3 regions of the Streptacidiphilus sp. PB12-B1b genome follow, and region 1 is predicted to be linked to each of the others. Evidence: riboswitches for the same ligand, from Rfam matches in the RefSeq annotation. Region 1 holds a riboswitch; each other region holds the start of a gene.
What was found. Region 1 has a riboswitch for S-adenosylmethionine ahead of thrC (threonine synthase). Riboswitches for the same ligand answer to the same signal wherever they lie in the genome.
Positions count from the first base shown of each region.

Region 2: another riboswitch for S-adenosylmethionine. It lies ahead of GXW83_RS09100 (aminotransferase class V-fold PLP-dependent enzyme); the one in region 1 lies ahead of thrC (threonine synthase).
Region 3: another riboswitch for S-adenosylmethionine. It lies ahead of GXW83_RS13975 (LLM class flavin-dependent oxidoreductase); the one in region 1 lies ahead of thrC (threonine synthase).

Region 1 covers NZ_CP048405.1:689,043-694,096, forward strand. Annotated here, with positions in the region: gene GXW83_RS03255 (trehalose-6-phosphate synthase) at 1-1,148, opposite strand, end outside; gene GXW83_RS03260 (glucosyl-3-phosphoglycerate synthase) at 1,179-2,144, opposite strand; SAM riboswitch class I at 2,358-2,488, shown strand; gene thrC (threonine synthase) at 2,482-3,798, shown strand; gene GXW83_RS03270 (MoaD/ThiS family protein) at 3,795-4,073, shown strand; gene GXW83_RS03275 (cold-shock protein) at 4,923-5,054, shown strand, end outside.
Region 2 covers NZ_CP048405.1:1,999,121-2,004,174, forward strand. Annotated here, with positions in the region: gene GXW83_RS09090 (response regulator transcription factor) at 64-486, shown strand; gene trpD (anthranilate phosphoribosyltransferase) at 562-1,638, shown strand; SAM riboswitch class IV at 1,730-1,863, shown strand; gene GXW83_RS09100 (aminotransferase class V-fold PLP-dependent enzyme) at 1,915-3,294, shown strand; gene GXW83_RS09105 (Lrp/AsnC family transcriptional regulator) at 3,368-3,649, opposite strand; gene GXW83_RS09110 (rhomboid family intramembrane serine protease) at 3,646-4,410, opposite strand; gene GXW83_RS09115 (hypothetical protein) at 4,561-4,833, shown strand; gene GXW83_RS09120 (NYN domain-containing protein) at 4,939-5,054, shown strand, end outside.
Region 3 covers NZ_CP048405.1:3,088,065-3,093,118, forward strand. Annotated here, with positions in the region: gene GXW83_RS13960 (M24 family metallopeptidase) at 1-380, opposite strand, end outside; gene GXW83_RS13965 (flavin reductase family protein) at 456-944, opposite strand; gene GXW83_RS13970 (NADPH-dependent FMN reductase) at 941-1,453, opposite strand; gene GXW83_RS13975 (LLM class flavin-dependent oxidoreductase) at 1,476-2,681, opposite strand; gene GXW83_RS35320 (putative leader peptide) at 2,964-3,107, opposite strand; SAM riboswitch class IV at 3,064-3,176, opposite strand; SAM riboswitch class IV at 3,298-3,408, shown strand; gene GXW83_RS34845 (putative leader peptide) at 3,442-3,576, shown strand; gene GXW83_RS13980 (amino acid ABC transporter permease) at 3,710-4,699, shown strand; gene GXW83_RS13985 (amino acid ABC transporter ATP-binding protein) at 4,696-5,054, shown strand, end outside.

The DNA of each region.
Region 1 (5,054 bases):
CGGATCGGGTTGACCAGGGCCACGTCGGCCAGCCGGTAGGCGGCCAGCGACCTCGGGAAGTCGTCGTCGACGTGCAGCATCACCGGCTGCCAGGTCGGCGTGCCCAGCTCGTCGTTGATCTCCTGCGCGGTGCGCAGCACCGAGGCGGTGTACTCGCGGTACTCCGGCAGGTCGTGCCGCGAGGGGTAGGCGAAGGCGATGTGGACCACCCGGTCCAGCCACTCCGGGCGGGTCCGCAGCAGGTGCCGGTAGGCGTGCAGGCCGCGCACGATGTTCTTGGACAGCTCGGTGCGGTCCACCCGGACGACGGTGCGCCGGTCCCCGACCGCCTCGCGCAGCGCGGCCAGCCGGGCGTCCACGTCGGGCCGGTGCGCGCGCTCGCGCAGGAAGTCGCCGTCGGCGCCGAGCGGGTGCACGCCCAGGTGGGTGGTGCGGCCCTGGTGCGTGACGACCGGGGCGTCGCCGCTGCGGTCCACCTCCGCGCCGAGGACGTGCTCGCAGCAGTCGGCGAAGGCGTCGGCCCAGCGGCGGGTGAGGAACCCGGCCCGGTCCGCGCCGAGGATGCCGGTCAGCACCTCGGCCGCCACGTCGTCCGGCAGCAGCCGGTAGTAGTCCGGCGGCGCCCAGGGCGTGTGCGAGAAGTGCCCGATCCGCAGGTCCGGCCGCAGCTCGCGGAGCAGCCGGGGTGTCAGTGACAGGTGGTAGTCCTGGACGAGCACGGTGGCCCCGGGCGCGGCAGCCTCGGCCAGCGCCTCGGCGAAGGCCGTGTTGTACGCCTGGTAGGAGGCCCACTCGCGGCGGAAGGAGGCCCCGAAGACCGGAGTCGTCGGCGTGTTGTAGATCAGGTGGTGGACGAACCAGAGGGTGGAGTTGGCGACGCCGTTGTAGGCCCGGGCGAAGGTGCCCGGGTCGATGTCCAGCATGCGTACGGAGGGGTCGGTGACCCCCTGCCGGGTGGCGGCGCGGTCGCCCTCGGTCAGGGCGGCGCAGACCCACACCGACTCGATCTCGTCGCCGATCGCGGACAGCCCGGAGACCAGGCCCCCGCCGCCCCGGCGCGGGGTGAGCGTCCCGTCGTCCTCGACCGTGTACGAGACGGGCCCCCGGTTGGAGGCGAGCAGGATCCGGGCGGGGCTTGCGTTGACCATGGTTGAGAGCCTTGCCGCAGCGGAGCAGGGTCAAACCCGGTATTCGGGCAGGCTGACCACGGGAGGCCGGTCGGTGCCCGGTATCGGCACGGTCAGGGGGGCGAAGCCGGTGGGCGTTCGGGTGAACTGGGTGAGGTACGGGCTGACCAGGTCGTCGCTGGGCTTGAGCCGGTCGCTGCGGGCCAGCCGGTCCAGGGCGGTGCGGTAGATGGTGGCCGCCATCCGGCCCAGGGCCTGCGCGTCCTGGTGCCGGTGGTGCCGCACGCCCACGTCGACCTGCGCCAGGGCGTCCAGTCCGGCCAGTTCCAGGGCGTCCACCAGCAGGCCCAGCTCCACCCCGTAGCCGGTGGCGAAGGGCAGCCGCTCCAGCAGCGAGCGCCGCGCCGCGTACTCGCCGCCGAGCGGCTGGACGAAGCCGGCCAGCCGGGGCCAGTGCAGGTTCAGCAGCGGGCGGGCGACCAGCTCGGTGACCCTGCCCCCGCCGGCCGGGATGGAGACCGTCTCGGTGTCCAGCGGCCGGTCGTACATGGCCTTCACGAAGGCCACCCCGGGGTCGGTGAGCAGCGGGCCGACGATGCCGGAGACGAAGGCCGAGGAGAACTCGCGCAGGTCGGCGTCGATGAAGCAGACGATGTCGCCCCGGGTGGCCAGCAGCGAGCGCCACAGCACCTCGCCCTTGCCGGGCTCGGCCGGGAGCCGCGGCAGGATGGCGTCCCGGTGCACCACCCGGGCCCCGGCCTCCGCCGCGACTCGCGCGGTGCCGTCGGTGGAGCCGGAGTCGACCACCACCAGTTCGTCGACCAGCGGCGCGGCGTCCATCAGGTCACGGCGGATGGCGGCGACGATGGCGCCGACGGTGGCCTCCTCGTCCAGGGCCGGCAGCACCACGCTGACCGTGGCCCCGGTGGCGCGCTTGGCGTCCAGCAGCTGCGGCAGCGGCCGGTCGGCCGCCGTCCAGGAGCGGCGGCCCAGCCAGTCCGCGACCTCGTCAAGCACAGCACTCCTCGGTAGTGGCTCCGTAGTTGCCCCGCGGTGGCGGCGTCCGGCGCAGCGGGGCGTCCCGTCTCGCCTCGCGGACGACTGCCGTCCGCGCGCGGCGCTTCGGTTACAGTCTTGGAGGACACGGCACGCCCATTGCAGCGGGGGTGCCCAGTCTTACGCACAAATGCGAACCGGCGCTGACCGACAGGTCGCGCGCGGACGCCATAGAGCTCATCCAGAGGGACTGAGGGAACGGCCCGTCGAAGTCCCGGCAACCCTCCTGCCAGCCGGCCTGCGGCCCTGGTGGGGAAGGTGCCAATTCCGTCCCGTGGCGAGACACGCCCCGGGGAAGATGAGGAGAGAGGGCCTCGCCACCATGGCAGTCACTGCTGTTACGTCCGTCACACCGCCCGTCGCACCGGAGGCCTTCGGCCCCGCCGTGGCGCTGTCCTGTCGGGAGTGCGGCGCCCGCACCCCGCTCGCACCGGACTTCGCCTGTACCCAGTGTTTCGGCCCGCTCGAAGTGGCCTACGACCTGCCCGTCGGCGATCCCGAGGCGCTGCGCGCCCGGATCGAGGCCGGCCCGGCCAACATCTGGCGCTACGCCCCGCTGCTGCCGGTCGCCGCCGACGTGGCCGACCGCCCCAACCTGAACCCCGGCTGGACCAAGCTGGTCAAGGCCGACAACCTGGCCCGCGAGCTGGGCGTCACCGGCGGCCTGTACGTCAAGGACGACTCCGGCAACCCCACCCACTCGTTCAAGGACCGGGTGGTGGCGATCGCCGTCGAGGCTGCCCGCACCTTCGGCTTCACCACCCTCTCCTGCTCCTCCACCGGCAACCTGGCCGGGGCGGTCGGCGCGGCCGCCGCCCGCACCGGGCTGCGCTCCTGCGTGTTCATCCCGCACGACCTGGAGCAGGGCAAGGTGGTCATGGCCGCGGTGTACGGCGGCGAGCTGGTCGGCATCGAGGGCAACTACGACGACGTGAACCGCTTCTGCTCGGAGCTGATCGGCGACCCGGCCGGCGAGGGCTGGGGCTTCGTCAACGTCAACCTGCGGCCGTACTACGGCGAGGGTTCCAAGACCCTGGCGTACGAGATCTGCGAGCAGCTGGGCTGGCGGCTGCCGGACCAGATCGTCATCCCGATCGCCTCGGGCTCGCAGCTCACCAAGATCGACAAGGGGCTGAAGGAGCTGATCGCCCTCGGCCTGGTCGAGGACAAGCCGTACAAGATCTTCGGCGCCCAGGCCGAGGGCTGCTCGCCGGTGTCGGTCGCCTTCAAGGCCGGGCGCGACGTGATCCGCCCGCAGAAGCCGGACACCATCGCCAAGTCCCTGGCCATCGGCAACCCGGCGGACGGCCCCTACGTGCTGGACATCTGCAGCCGCACCGGCGGCGCGGTCGAGGACGTCAACGACGAGCAGGTGGTCGACGCCATCAAGCTGCTGGCCCGCACCGAGGGCATCTTCGCGGAGACCGCGGGCGGCGTCACCGTGGGCGTGCTGCAGAAGCTCATCAAGAACGGCCTGCTCGACCCGGCCGCCGAGACCGTCGTCCTGAACACCGGTGACGGCCTGAAGACCCTGGACGCGGTGGAGCCGACCACCGGCCTGTCCGCGACCATCCGCCCGACCCTTGACTCGTTCCGAGAGGCTGGCCTCGCATGAGTGTCTCCGTCCGCATCCCGACGATCCTGCGCACCTACACCGGCGGCGCGGCCGAGGTGAAGGCCGAGGGCGCCACCCTCGCCGCCGTCATCGCCGACCTGGAGGCCAACCACGCGGGCATCAGCGACCGCATCCTGGACGACGGCGGCAAGCTGCGCCGCTTCGTGAACGTCTACGTCAACGAGGACGACGTGCGCTTCGCCGACGGCCTGGAGACCGCCACGCCGGACGGCGCGGGCGTCTCGATCATCCCGGCCGTCGCCGGCGGCTGCTGACCGGCTGCCGACCGACTGCACCGGCCTCCTCGGCGCCCACGGGCGGCGGGCGCGGTACCCCTGCGGGGGCCGCGCCCGCCGCCTTCGTGCATTCGGCGCCGCAGTGGGCGTTCGGGGCCGCCCCGGGCCGTCCGTGGCCGGCGGGGCCGGGGGTGCGGGAATGCAATGCCGGGCCTGCGGGTGGCTTTCCGGACCGGTGGTTTTACGCCGCGACGAATACCGAGCGCAACCGAATCGCGTCGCAATCGCTCCCGGCGCCGGTGGATTCCGGGGCCGAATCCGGGCCGAATGCGGGGATTCCGGCACCGCGCCCGACGGCTTCCGCGGCGGCGTCCGAAGCAGCGCGCCCGGGGCTGTCCGCAGTGGCCGGGAAAGCGTCCGCGCAGAGGTAGAGTGGCCTCTGGTAGCTGCTTCGGAGTCGGAGCGGATCCACGTGTTCCGGCTGCCCGTGCGGGTCGGAGCCCTCGGTCGCCGCCCCGGTCCGGTACCGCCGGTGCCCGCTTCAAACCCTCTTTCGCGCCTGTCACCCGCAGTGCCCGCCGCCCGCCCTGACCCCCGTGCCCCGATGGTTGAGATTCGGCCAGCCGCCCGGCGGAGCGCCCGCGTCAGAATTTACGCGACGATTTGTCTCAGTGGTCCGCTATGTCCGGGCCGAATTGCGTTGTTTTGTTCGCGTTAATCCGCTCTTGCCCCTTGACGCGCCCCAAGAATTGCCTCCCTTTTGCCCTGTTGCAGAGGGCATCGGAGTGGATACATTCAGCGTCGGTTGGAGCGCCGCGCACCGCGTGGCGGCTCGGCCCGGTCCGCGGAGTGCGGACCGTGAAAGGGCCAGTAATAGGGGAGTTTGGAATGGCTCAGGGCACCGTCAAGTGGTTCAACGCGGAGAAGGGGTACGGCTTCATCGCGGTCGACGGTGGTGCGGACGTGTTCGTCCACTACAGCGCGATCCAGATGGACGGGTACCGGTCGCTCGAAGAGGGC
Region 2 (5,054 bases), 1.3 Mb from region 1:
GGCATCAGATACGGGAGTAGCATCCGTGTCGACGCCTAAGTGGTCCCGATCACACCCCAGGGGATGCGGACGATGGCACTGAACGTTCTTGTCTACAGCGACGACCGCAACACCCGCGAGCAGGTGCGGCTGGCCCTGGGCCGGCGCCCCGCCCCCGACCTCGCCGAGCTGCAGTACCTGGAGTGCGCCACCGCCCCCGCCGTGGTCATGGCCCTCGACGCGCACGCCAAGAGCGTCCGGCGGCTGGACCTGCTGGTCCTGGACGGCGAGGCGACCCCGGTCGGCGGGATGGGCCTGTGCCGCCAGCTCAAGGACGAGATCTACGGCTGCCCGCCGGTGCTGGTGCTGATCGGCCGCCCGCAGGACTCCTGGCTGGCGGTCTGGAGCCGCGCCGACGCCGCCATCGCCGCACCGGTCGACCCGGTGGCGCTGGCCGAGACCGCGAGCACCCTGCTGCGGGCCGATCACCGGCATCTCGTCGGCTGAGATCCCGGGTTTGCGGGCGGTACCCAGTCGCTAGGCTGGCCTCTCCATTACAAGGACGACTGAGAGGCCACGGCCATGGCGAACGTGCACCCTGCGGACGGCGGAGGCGACCGTGTGCAGGCCCGCTCGTGGCCGGACGTCCTCGGCGCGCTGATCTCCGGGGCCGACCTGTCCTCCGCCGAGACCGCCTGGGCCATGGACCAGGTGATGACCGGCGAGGCCACCACCAGCCAGGTGGCCGGATTCCTGGTGGCGCTGCGGGCCAAGGGCGAGACGGTCGGCGAGATCACCGGGCTGGTCGAGGCCATGTACGCGCACGCCACCGTGATCGAGGTGCCCGGCCGGGCGGTGGACATCGTCGGCACCGGCGGCGACCGGGCCAAGACCGTCAACATCTCCACCATGTCGGCGATCGTCGCCGCGGGCGCGGGCGCGCTGGTGGTCAAGCACGGCAACCGGGCCGCCTCCTCCGCCAGCGGCGCCACCGACGTGCTGGAGCAGCTGGGCATCAACCTACGGCTGACCGCGCCGCGCATCGCGCAGGTCGCGGTCGAGGCGGGCATCACCTACTGCCCGGCGCCGGTGTTCCACCCGGCCATGCGGCACGCCGGCACCGCCCGCGGCGACCTGGGCGTGCCCACCTCGTTCAACCTGCTGGGCCCGCTCACCAACCCGGCCCGGGTCGGCGCCAACGCGGTCGGCTGCTTCGACACCCGGATGGCCGGGCTGATCGCCGGGGTGCTCGCCGAGCGGGGCTCCTCGGCACTGGTGTTCAGGGGTGACGACGGCCTCGACGAGTTGACGGTGACCGGTACCTCCACCGTGTGGCAGGTGCGGAACGGCTCCGTGGAGCGGTTCTCCTTCGACCCGCACGACGTCGGCGTCGAGTACGTCGGGATCGAGGCCCTGCGCGGGGCCGACGCCGCCTACAACGCCAAGGTCGCCCGCCGGGTGCTGGCCGGGGAGCCCGGCCCGGTGCGCGATGCGGTGCTGCTCAACTCGGCCTCCGCGCTGGTCGCGCTGGACCAGACCGACGCGCCGCTGGTGGAGCAGATGCGGGCGGCGATGAAGCGCACCGCCGAGTCCATCGACTCCGGCGCCGCCGAGCAGGTGCTGGCCCGCTGGGCGCAGGCCACCCACCGGCAGCCATAGCCGGGCGGCGGCGTCCGCCCCCCGGATGCCGCGTCTCGCAATCCGGACAGGGGTTCGCCCGGCGGGCGGACCCCTGGCATAATCGTCCGCAGGTCACGAGTGACAGCACGCGGTGATGCACCGCAAAGGCCCTGGCTGGCTGTCCGGCAACCCTCCGTCCGTGGCGGGGTGCTTCCAGGTGACGACCGGGCCTTGCGACGACCCGTCGCAGGGCAAGCGCGGATCCCCTCGTTCGGCTGCTGCCAGGGATCCACTGGATGCCCTGGAGGGGTAGTCATGTCCTCGTACCCGAACGCCGTCGACACCTGCCGTCCGCTCGACGTCCTCGGCCGCGAGGTCGAGGTGCCGCTGGTCGGCGGCGAGAAGGTGACCTACGCGGCGCTCGACTACGCCGCCAGCGCCCCCGCCCTGCAGCGGGTCTGGGACGACGTCGCCGCCTACGCCCCCTACTACGGCAGCGTGCACCGGGGGGCGGGCTACCTCTCGCAGCTGTCCACCGACCTGTTCGAGCAGAGCCGCGCCACCGTCGCCGACTTCCTCCAGCTGCGCGAGGACGACCAGGTGGTCTTCACCCGGGCCACCACCGATTCGCTGAACCTGCTGGCGAGCGCGCTGCCCGCGGGCACCCGGGTGTACGCCTTCGAGACCGAGCACCACGCCTCGCTGCTGCCCTGGCGCGGTCGCGGCCTGGACGTCACCTACCTGCGCGCCCCGCGCTCCCCGGAGCAGGCGGTCGCCGCGCTGGAGGAGGCGCTGGCGGCCGCGCACGCCGCGGGCGGGCCGCGGCCGGAGCTGGTCTGCGTGACCGGCGCGTCCAACGTCACCGGGGAGATCTGGCCGGTCCGCGAGCTGGCCGCGACCGCGCACCGGTACGGCGCCCGGATCGTCCTGGACGCCGCGCAGCTCGCCCCGCACCACCCGGTCTCGGTCCGCGAGCTGGACGTCGACTGGGTCGCCTTCTCCGGCCACAAGCTGTACGCGCCCTTCGGCGCCGGGGTCCTGGCCGGGCGCGCCGACTGGCTGGACGCCGCCGAGCCGTACCTGGCGGGCGGCGGGGCCAGCCGCACCGTGGCCCGGGAGGCGGACGGCTCGGTCGCGGTCGAGTGGCACCGCGGCCCGGCCCGGCACGAGGCGGGCTCGCCCAACGTCATCGGCGCCTACGCGATCGCCTCGGCCTGCCGGGCGCTGCGCGAGGCCGGGTTCGACGCGCTGGTGGCCCGGGAGCGGCAGCTGATCGCCCGGCTGCGCGAGGGCCTGGCGGCCGTGCCCGAGGTGCGGGTGCTGACCCTGTTCGGCGAGGACCACCCGCGGGTCGGCGTGCTCTCCTTCGTGGTGCAGGGCTGGAACAGCTCGCACTTCTCCGCCGCGCTGTCCGCCGAGTACGGCATCGGCGTCCGCGACGGCCTGTTCTGCGCGCACCCGCTGGTGCGGACCCTGCTCGGCGGCGAGGAGAACGTGCCCTCCGAGTGCGGGGCGCCGGAGGCGTCGCTGCCGGGGGAGCGCAGCCTGAACGCGATCCGGGTCAGCTTCGGCGCGGGCACCCCGGACGAGCACGTCGACCGCTTCGTGGCGGCGGTGCGGGAGCTGGTCACCCAGGGCGCGCAGTGGGCCTACCGCACCGAGGGCGGCCGCTGCGTCCCCGACACCCGCCGCTGACCGGACCGCCCGGGCGGCGGGCCCGGGCGGCGGCGCGGGCGCGTCCTGGGGGCATCCGCGGGAGTGGCGTCCGCTACTCGTCCAGGCCGATGGCGAAGGCCGCGTCCAGGTCGTGCCGGGAGTAGGTGCGGAAGGCGATGTGGGTCTCCGTGCTGACCACTCCCGGCACCTGGTTGACGTGCCCGGGGATGACGTCCGCCAGGTCCTCGTGCGCCCGCACCCGGACCATCGCCACCAGGTCGTAGGTGCCGGTGACGGAGTACACCTCGCTGACGCCCTCCAGGGCCGCGATCGTCTCGGCGATCTCGGGGATCCGGTCGACGCTGGTCTTGATGAGCACGATCGCGGTGATCACGGGTAGGTCTCCTGGGAGGGTGGCAGTGCGGTGGGCCCAGCGTAGCCGCGCCCGCGCCTGCGGCAGTAGAGCAGCCAGGCGAAGAGGAAGCCTCCGGCGAAGCCGATCAGGTGCGCCGCGTAGGCGACGTCCGGGGAGGCCGCGCCGGGGGAGCGCAGCGACAGTCCCTGGATGACGAACCACAGCCCGAGCACCGCCCACGCCGGGAAGCGCAGCGGCAGGAACAGCAGCAGCGGGACGACCGTGGTCACCCGCGCCCGGGGGTACAGCCGCAGGTACGCCCCCAGCACCCCGGCGATCGCCCCGGACGCCCCCACCAGCGACTGCCCGCCGCTGGCGCCGTGCAGCTCGACCAGGGCGTAGCCGTACGTCGCCAGGTAGCCCACGGCCACGTAGAAGAGGAGGTAGGGCAGGCGTCCCATGCGCTCCTCGGCCATGGTGCCGAAGACGTAGAGGAACACCATGTTGCCGAGCAGGTGCATCCAGCCGGCGTGGACGAACATGGCGGTCAGCACCGACAGTGCCGGGATGCCGGGGAACTCGCCGGGCCGGGCCTGGTTGTCCAGCAGCTCCCGGGGGACGACGCCCCAGTGCAGGAAGTACGCCTGCTCCACGGCGGCCCGGTGCGCCCCGGAGCCGTACAGCGGGTCCAGCCCGGAGGCGGGCCCGACCAGGAAGACGGCGACGTTCACCGCGATCAGCAGGCAGGTCACCACCGGCAGGCTGCGGAGCGGGCTCTCGGCACGTACCGGTGTCACCATGCTCCCAGCATTGCCCGGCGGGGCCGAAAGGGCCGCGCTGGGCTGGGACGTGTGGGGGACGGCGTCCCGGCGCGCGGGGGTAGGCCATAGGGTTCTGGGGTAGCCGCATCCGGGACGACCGGGTGTCCCGCGAACCGAGAGGACCGCCCCATGACCGTCCCCCTGCCCACCGAGGGGACCAGGTGGCGCTGCACCCTGTGCGGCAACCTGACCCGCTTCGACGTCACGCGCTCCTCCCGGGTGGTCGAGTTCGTCCACCTGGACCTGGCGGGGGAGCCCCGGGTCGAGGAGCGCGAGGTGCTCAGCGAGACCGTCGAGTCGGTGCGGTGCCGCTGGTGCAGCGCGGTGGACCAGGTGGAACTGGTCGACCGGCCCGGTGCGGAGGCCGAGGCGGCGGCGCAGGCGGAGCGTTCCGAGGGCTAGTACCCGGCTTCGGGTAGTGGCGCAGTGACGAGTGGGGGGCTGGACGGGCGAGAATGGTCACCAGGCGGGCGACGCCCGGGGACCGGATCGGAGATACAGGACGTGGTGGATTCAGACAGGGCGGACAGCGCCGGGGGCCCGCAGCGGCTCGACGACGCGGCGCCGGTCCCTGCGCTGCCCGCGCCGCACACCGCTCTCCGGCCCGCCCCGCCCACACCCGA
Region 3 (5,054 bases), 2.4 Mb from region 1:
GCGAAGACCTCGGGCAGGTCATCGCGCAGTCGGTGCTTGACCGGGTCGTCGCCGAGGACGAAGGTGCGCCCGAAGTCGGCCTCCCACTCCTCGAAGAGCGGGCCGAAGTCGGCGAAGACGATGTCGTCCTCCGCGAGGACGCGGTCCGGCGGGTTCTCCCGGTAGGGGAGCAGGGTGTTCGGGCCGGAGCGGATGATCCGCTTGTGCCAGTAGCGCTTCACGTCGAACATCTCGTTGGCCAGGTCGCGGACGCGGTCGCTCACCGCCCGCTCGCTCTGCCCGGGGGTGATCAGCTCGCGGCGCTCCAGCTCGGCGAACAGCTCAACGGCCTTGGCCTGCGCGTCCAGCAGCTTCTCGGCACGCGTCGTCTCCTCATGCATGGGCCCGACCCTAGGGCCGGGCCCATGCACCGGCAAACACATTTCCCGGGGCGCCCCCGGAGGCCCCGGACGCCCTCAGGCGGAGAGCCGGCGGAAGCCGCTGGCGTGGAAGACCAGCGGCGGGACGGCCGGATCGGCGTCCAGCTCGTGCACCCGCAGCAGCACGATGTCGTGGTCGCCCGCCCGGATCACCTGCTCGACGCTGCAGTCCAGCCACGCGCCGGCGTCCTCCAGCAGGACCGCGCCGTCGGCGGTGGCGCGCCAGTCCAGCGACGCGAACCGGTCCGGGCCGCGCCCGGCCAGCTGTCGGCAGGCCCGCTCCTGGTGCGCGCCGAGGACGCTGACGCCCAGCCGTCCGCGGCCGCGCAGCACCGGCCAGGTGGACGAGGTGTGCGCGACGCAGACCGAGACCAGCGGCGGATCGAGCGACACCGAGGTGAAGGAGCTGGCGGCGATGCCGACCGGTCTGCCGTCGACCAGCGCGGCGACCGCGGTCACCCCGGTCGGGAAGGCGCCGAAGACGCGCCGCAGCTGCTCCGGGTGCAGGGCCTGGTCGACGCTCATGAGACCACCCGGACCGGTTCGGCGCCCAGGCTCGCCGCCACCTGCGGCCGTGCCGCTGTCAGCCACTTCTCCAGCTCCTCGGAGGCGGTGTAGTCCGCGTCCAGCAGGAACAGGCCCCGGGTCGGAACGGTGGCGCCCAGCTCCACCAGCACGGGCTTGAGCTGCAGCTCGGCCGCCAGCGAGTGCCGCCAGTGCGCGCCCAGCAGCAGCGGCACGGCGGTCACCCCGGCCAGCGAGCCGGAGCCGAGGCCGTCCAGGAACAGCTTCAGCAGCCCGGTGTAGGACGCCTTGTAGGTGGGGCTGGCGACCACCAGCAGGCTCGCGCCCTGGACCTCGGCGGCGGCCTCGGCCACCCGCGGGTCCTGCGGGTCGAACAGGGCCGGCCCGAGGTCGGCCAGCTCCACGGTGCGGTCGGGTTGACGGTCCGTCAGTCTCCCGGCGACCAGCTCGGCCGCCTCCCGGGTGCGGGACTGCGGCCTGGGGTTGCCGACGAGGACGACGACGCTCACGGGGTGCTCCTTCGGTGCGGTTTCACGGCGTGCGGACGGCGGTGGTGCGGGCGGACGCCGGTCGGGGTCCGGCCTCCTGCGGGGCCTCCGGATGGGCGGAGGCGGAGGCGGCGTCGGTGTCGGTGTCGGAGCGGGCGGTGTCGGTGTCGGAGCGGGCGGTGTCGGTGTCGGCGGGGTCGACCGGGGCCCAGGGCCACGGCGGGTCGGGGATGTCGCGGCGCAGCACCGGGGCGACGGCGGACTGGAACAGCTCCAGCGAGTCGCGGTGCTGCGCGGTGGTCAGCCCGCCCGGCTCGGCGTGCAGGTGCAGCACGCTGTGGCCGAACTGCTCGTGGTAGCGGTGCACCTTGTCGATGATCTGCTCCGGGCTGCCGATCAGGGCGGAGCTGCGTTCGACGAAGTCCTCCAGGGTGGCGAACACCGGCTCCAGGCCCTGCCGCCGGTGGAAGCCCAGGTAGCCCTCGAAGACCGGCCGGTAGTCGGCGAGGGCCTGCTGCGAGGTCGGCGCGGCGTAGAAGCCGGCCGTGCCCGCGCCCACCGCGGCCTGCGCCGGGTCGTGCCCGTAGTGCTCCCAGCGCTCGCGGTAGTAGCGGACGAGGGCGGCGTAGGGCTCGATCGTGTTGGTCACGTTGGCGGAGAACAGCGGATCGCCGTAGCGGGCGGCCAGGTCCACCGACTCGCGACTGGTGGCGCTGCCGTGCCAGACCCGGACCGGCCGCTGGTACGGCCGGGGCCAGACCTCCGCGTCCAGCAGCGCCGGACGGAACTTCGGCGAGGCGGTGACCTTGTCGTTGCGCCAGATCTCCCGGAACAGCTGGTACGACTCGGCGTTGCGGTCCCACTGGTCCTCGGGGGTGACCTGGAACAGTTCGCGCTGGGCGGTGCCGTTGCCCTTGCCGATGATCAGCTCCAGCCGGCCGCCGGAGAGGTGGTCCAGGGTGGCGTAGTCCTCGTAGGCGCGGACCGGGTCCAGCAGGCTCAGCGTGGTGACCGCGGTGAACAGCCTGATCCGCCGGGTGAGCGCGGCGACATGGCTGAGGACGACGGTGGGGGAGGAGGAGATGAACGGGCGCTCGTGCCGCTCGCCGACGCCGAACCCGTCGAAGCCCAGCTGCTCGGCGAGCAGCGCGCTGTCGACCACCTGCCGGAAGCGCTCCTGGGTGGACGGCTGGACGCCGGTGACCGGGTCGGGCGCGTGCACGATCAGGGTGATGGCGATGAACTTCATGCCGCTGCCCCCGGTATCCCGTGGATGCCGGTCACGGCGGCTGCGCCCGGCGGCGGCAACGGTGGTGCGGTGCGGTGCGGTTGGGGCATGGGAGGTCGCTTCCTGCTCGGGCGGAGGGGGGTGCCACCGGGGCTGCGGGCATGCCGGACGGAACCTGCGCCGGGCGGTGGCCCGGGGCAGCGTCGGCGGGGGAGGGTTCGGCGAGGGGGAGGGGGCCGGCGGGGGCGGCACGCGGCGCAGCGGTGTGCGGCGGCTGCCGGGTGAGCCGGACGGAGCCGGGGCTCAGGCCGCCGTACAGAGGGCGCTGGAGATGCGCTGCAGATCGATGTGACGACGCGAGTAGGTACCGATGGCTCGACGCACGGCGGTCCCCTCCTGCTCGATCTCGCGCTTGCGGACACCGGTTCGGCTCCGCCGGGTCGTCACCTGGAGCACCCCGCCGCGCAGGAGGGTTGCTGGTCAGCCAGCCAGGGCTTGCCGCTGACGCTCGTTACCTCTCCCCAACGTAACTCCGCAGGCGCCCCGAACACAATCCCCCCAGGTGGGCCGTGGGCGGCGGGGTCCGAACCGTGGACGGGCATTGCCGAAAGCCGGTGGAGCGGATAACTTGTGCCCTGGTTATGAGCATCAGTGTCAAGCCCTGGCTTGCTGATCGGCAACCCTCCCACGCGGCGGGGTGCTCCAGGTGACGACCCGACAGGACGCAGCCGTCCTGTAAGCGCGAGCCCCACGGGGGCCTGAGGAGGGCGAGGTGATCCGCATGCAGGTACGCACCACCGGCGACGGCGGCACGCCGCGCCCGTACGGCTTCGGCCGGCTCAGGGTCGCCCGGCGCCATGTCGACCTGCTGCGGGTGAGCAGCGCGCTGTGTCCGGGGACGTCCGCGGTCTGTTGACCGCCCGCGCCGTACGGCGTTGCACGCCGTCGGCCCTGCCCGGACCCGCCCGCTCACCCCCGCACGCCGCCACGCCGCCATGTCCCCACCATGGCGTGGTGCTGCACTTCCCTGGGACGGAAAGCACACCCTCATGAGCAGTTCTGAAACCTCCGCGCGGCCGTCCGCCGTGCCCGAACCACCGCCGCCGGCGGCCCCGCAGGCCGGGACCGGCGGCCGTCCCGACCTCGATCAGCTGCTCGACGCGAAGCCGGTACCGCTGCGCCGCCCCGGCCAGTGGGCCTCCGCCCTGGTCCTGCTGGTCCTGTTCGCCATGTTCGTGCACACGGTGCTGACCAACAGCCGGTTCCAGTGGGGCACCGTGGGGGACTACTTCCTCAACGCCTCGATCCTGCACGGGCTGGAGCTGACGCTCTGGCTCACCGCGGCGGTGATGGCCACCGGCTACCTGCTCGGGGTGGGCGTCGCCGCCATGCGGCTCTCCCGGAACCCGGTCCTGCGCTCGCTCAGCTTCGGCTTCGTCTGGCTGGTACGCTCCGTCCCGCTGCTGGTCCAGCTGCTCTTCTGGTACGAACTGGCCTCGCTGTACCCGCAGTTGTCGCTGGGCATCCCCTTCGGCCCGGAGTTCGCCACGGCCCGGACGGCGCACCTGTTCAGCGGGATCCTGGCCGCCTTCGTCGGGCTCAGCCTGGACGTCGCGGCCTTCTCCTCGGAGATCATCCGGGGCGGCATCCTGTCGGTGGAGCACGGCCAGACCGAGGCGGCCCAGGCACTGGGCCTCGGCAACGCCCGGATCTTCCGCCGGATCGTGCTCCCGCAGGCGATGCCGGCCATCGTCCCGGCCACCGGCAACCTGCTGATCGGAATGCTCAAGGCCACCTCCATCGTCAGCGTCATCGCGGTCCAGGACCTGCTCTACTCAGCGCAGTTGATCTACAATCAGAACTTTTTGATCGTCCCGCTGCTGCTGGTGGCGACGCTCTGGTACATCATCCTCACCACGCTGCTGTCGATCGGGCAGTTCTTCGTCGAGCGGTACTACGCCCGGGGCAGCAACCGCACCGCGCGCAAGGGGTTCTGGGCGGTCGTCCGGGCCAATGTGCCGCTGGTGGGCCTCTCATGAGCGCCACCGCCGAACCGCTGGTGCGGATCAGGGGCCTGCGCAAGAGCTTCGGCGCCACCGCGGTGCTGGACGGGGTGGACCTGGACGTACGCCGGGGCGAGGTCGCCGTCCTGCTCGGGCCCTCCGGCTCCGGCAAGTCCACCCTGCTGCGCAGCGTCAACCACCTGGAGAGGCCCGACGCGGGCTTCGTCGAGGTCGGCGGCGAGATCATCGGCTACCGCTACCAGGGCGGCAGGCTGCACGAGTTGGGCCACCGGGCGATCACCCGGCAGCGGGCCCGGGTGGGCATGGTGTTCCAGCAGTTCCACCTCTTCCCGCACCTGACCGTGCTGGACAACCTCGTCGAGGCCCCGGT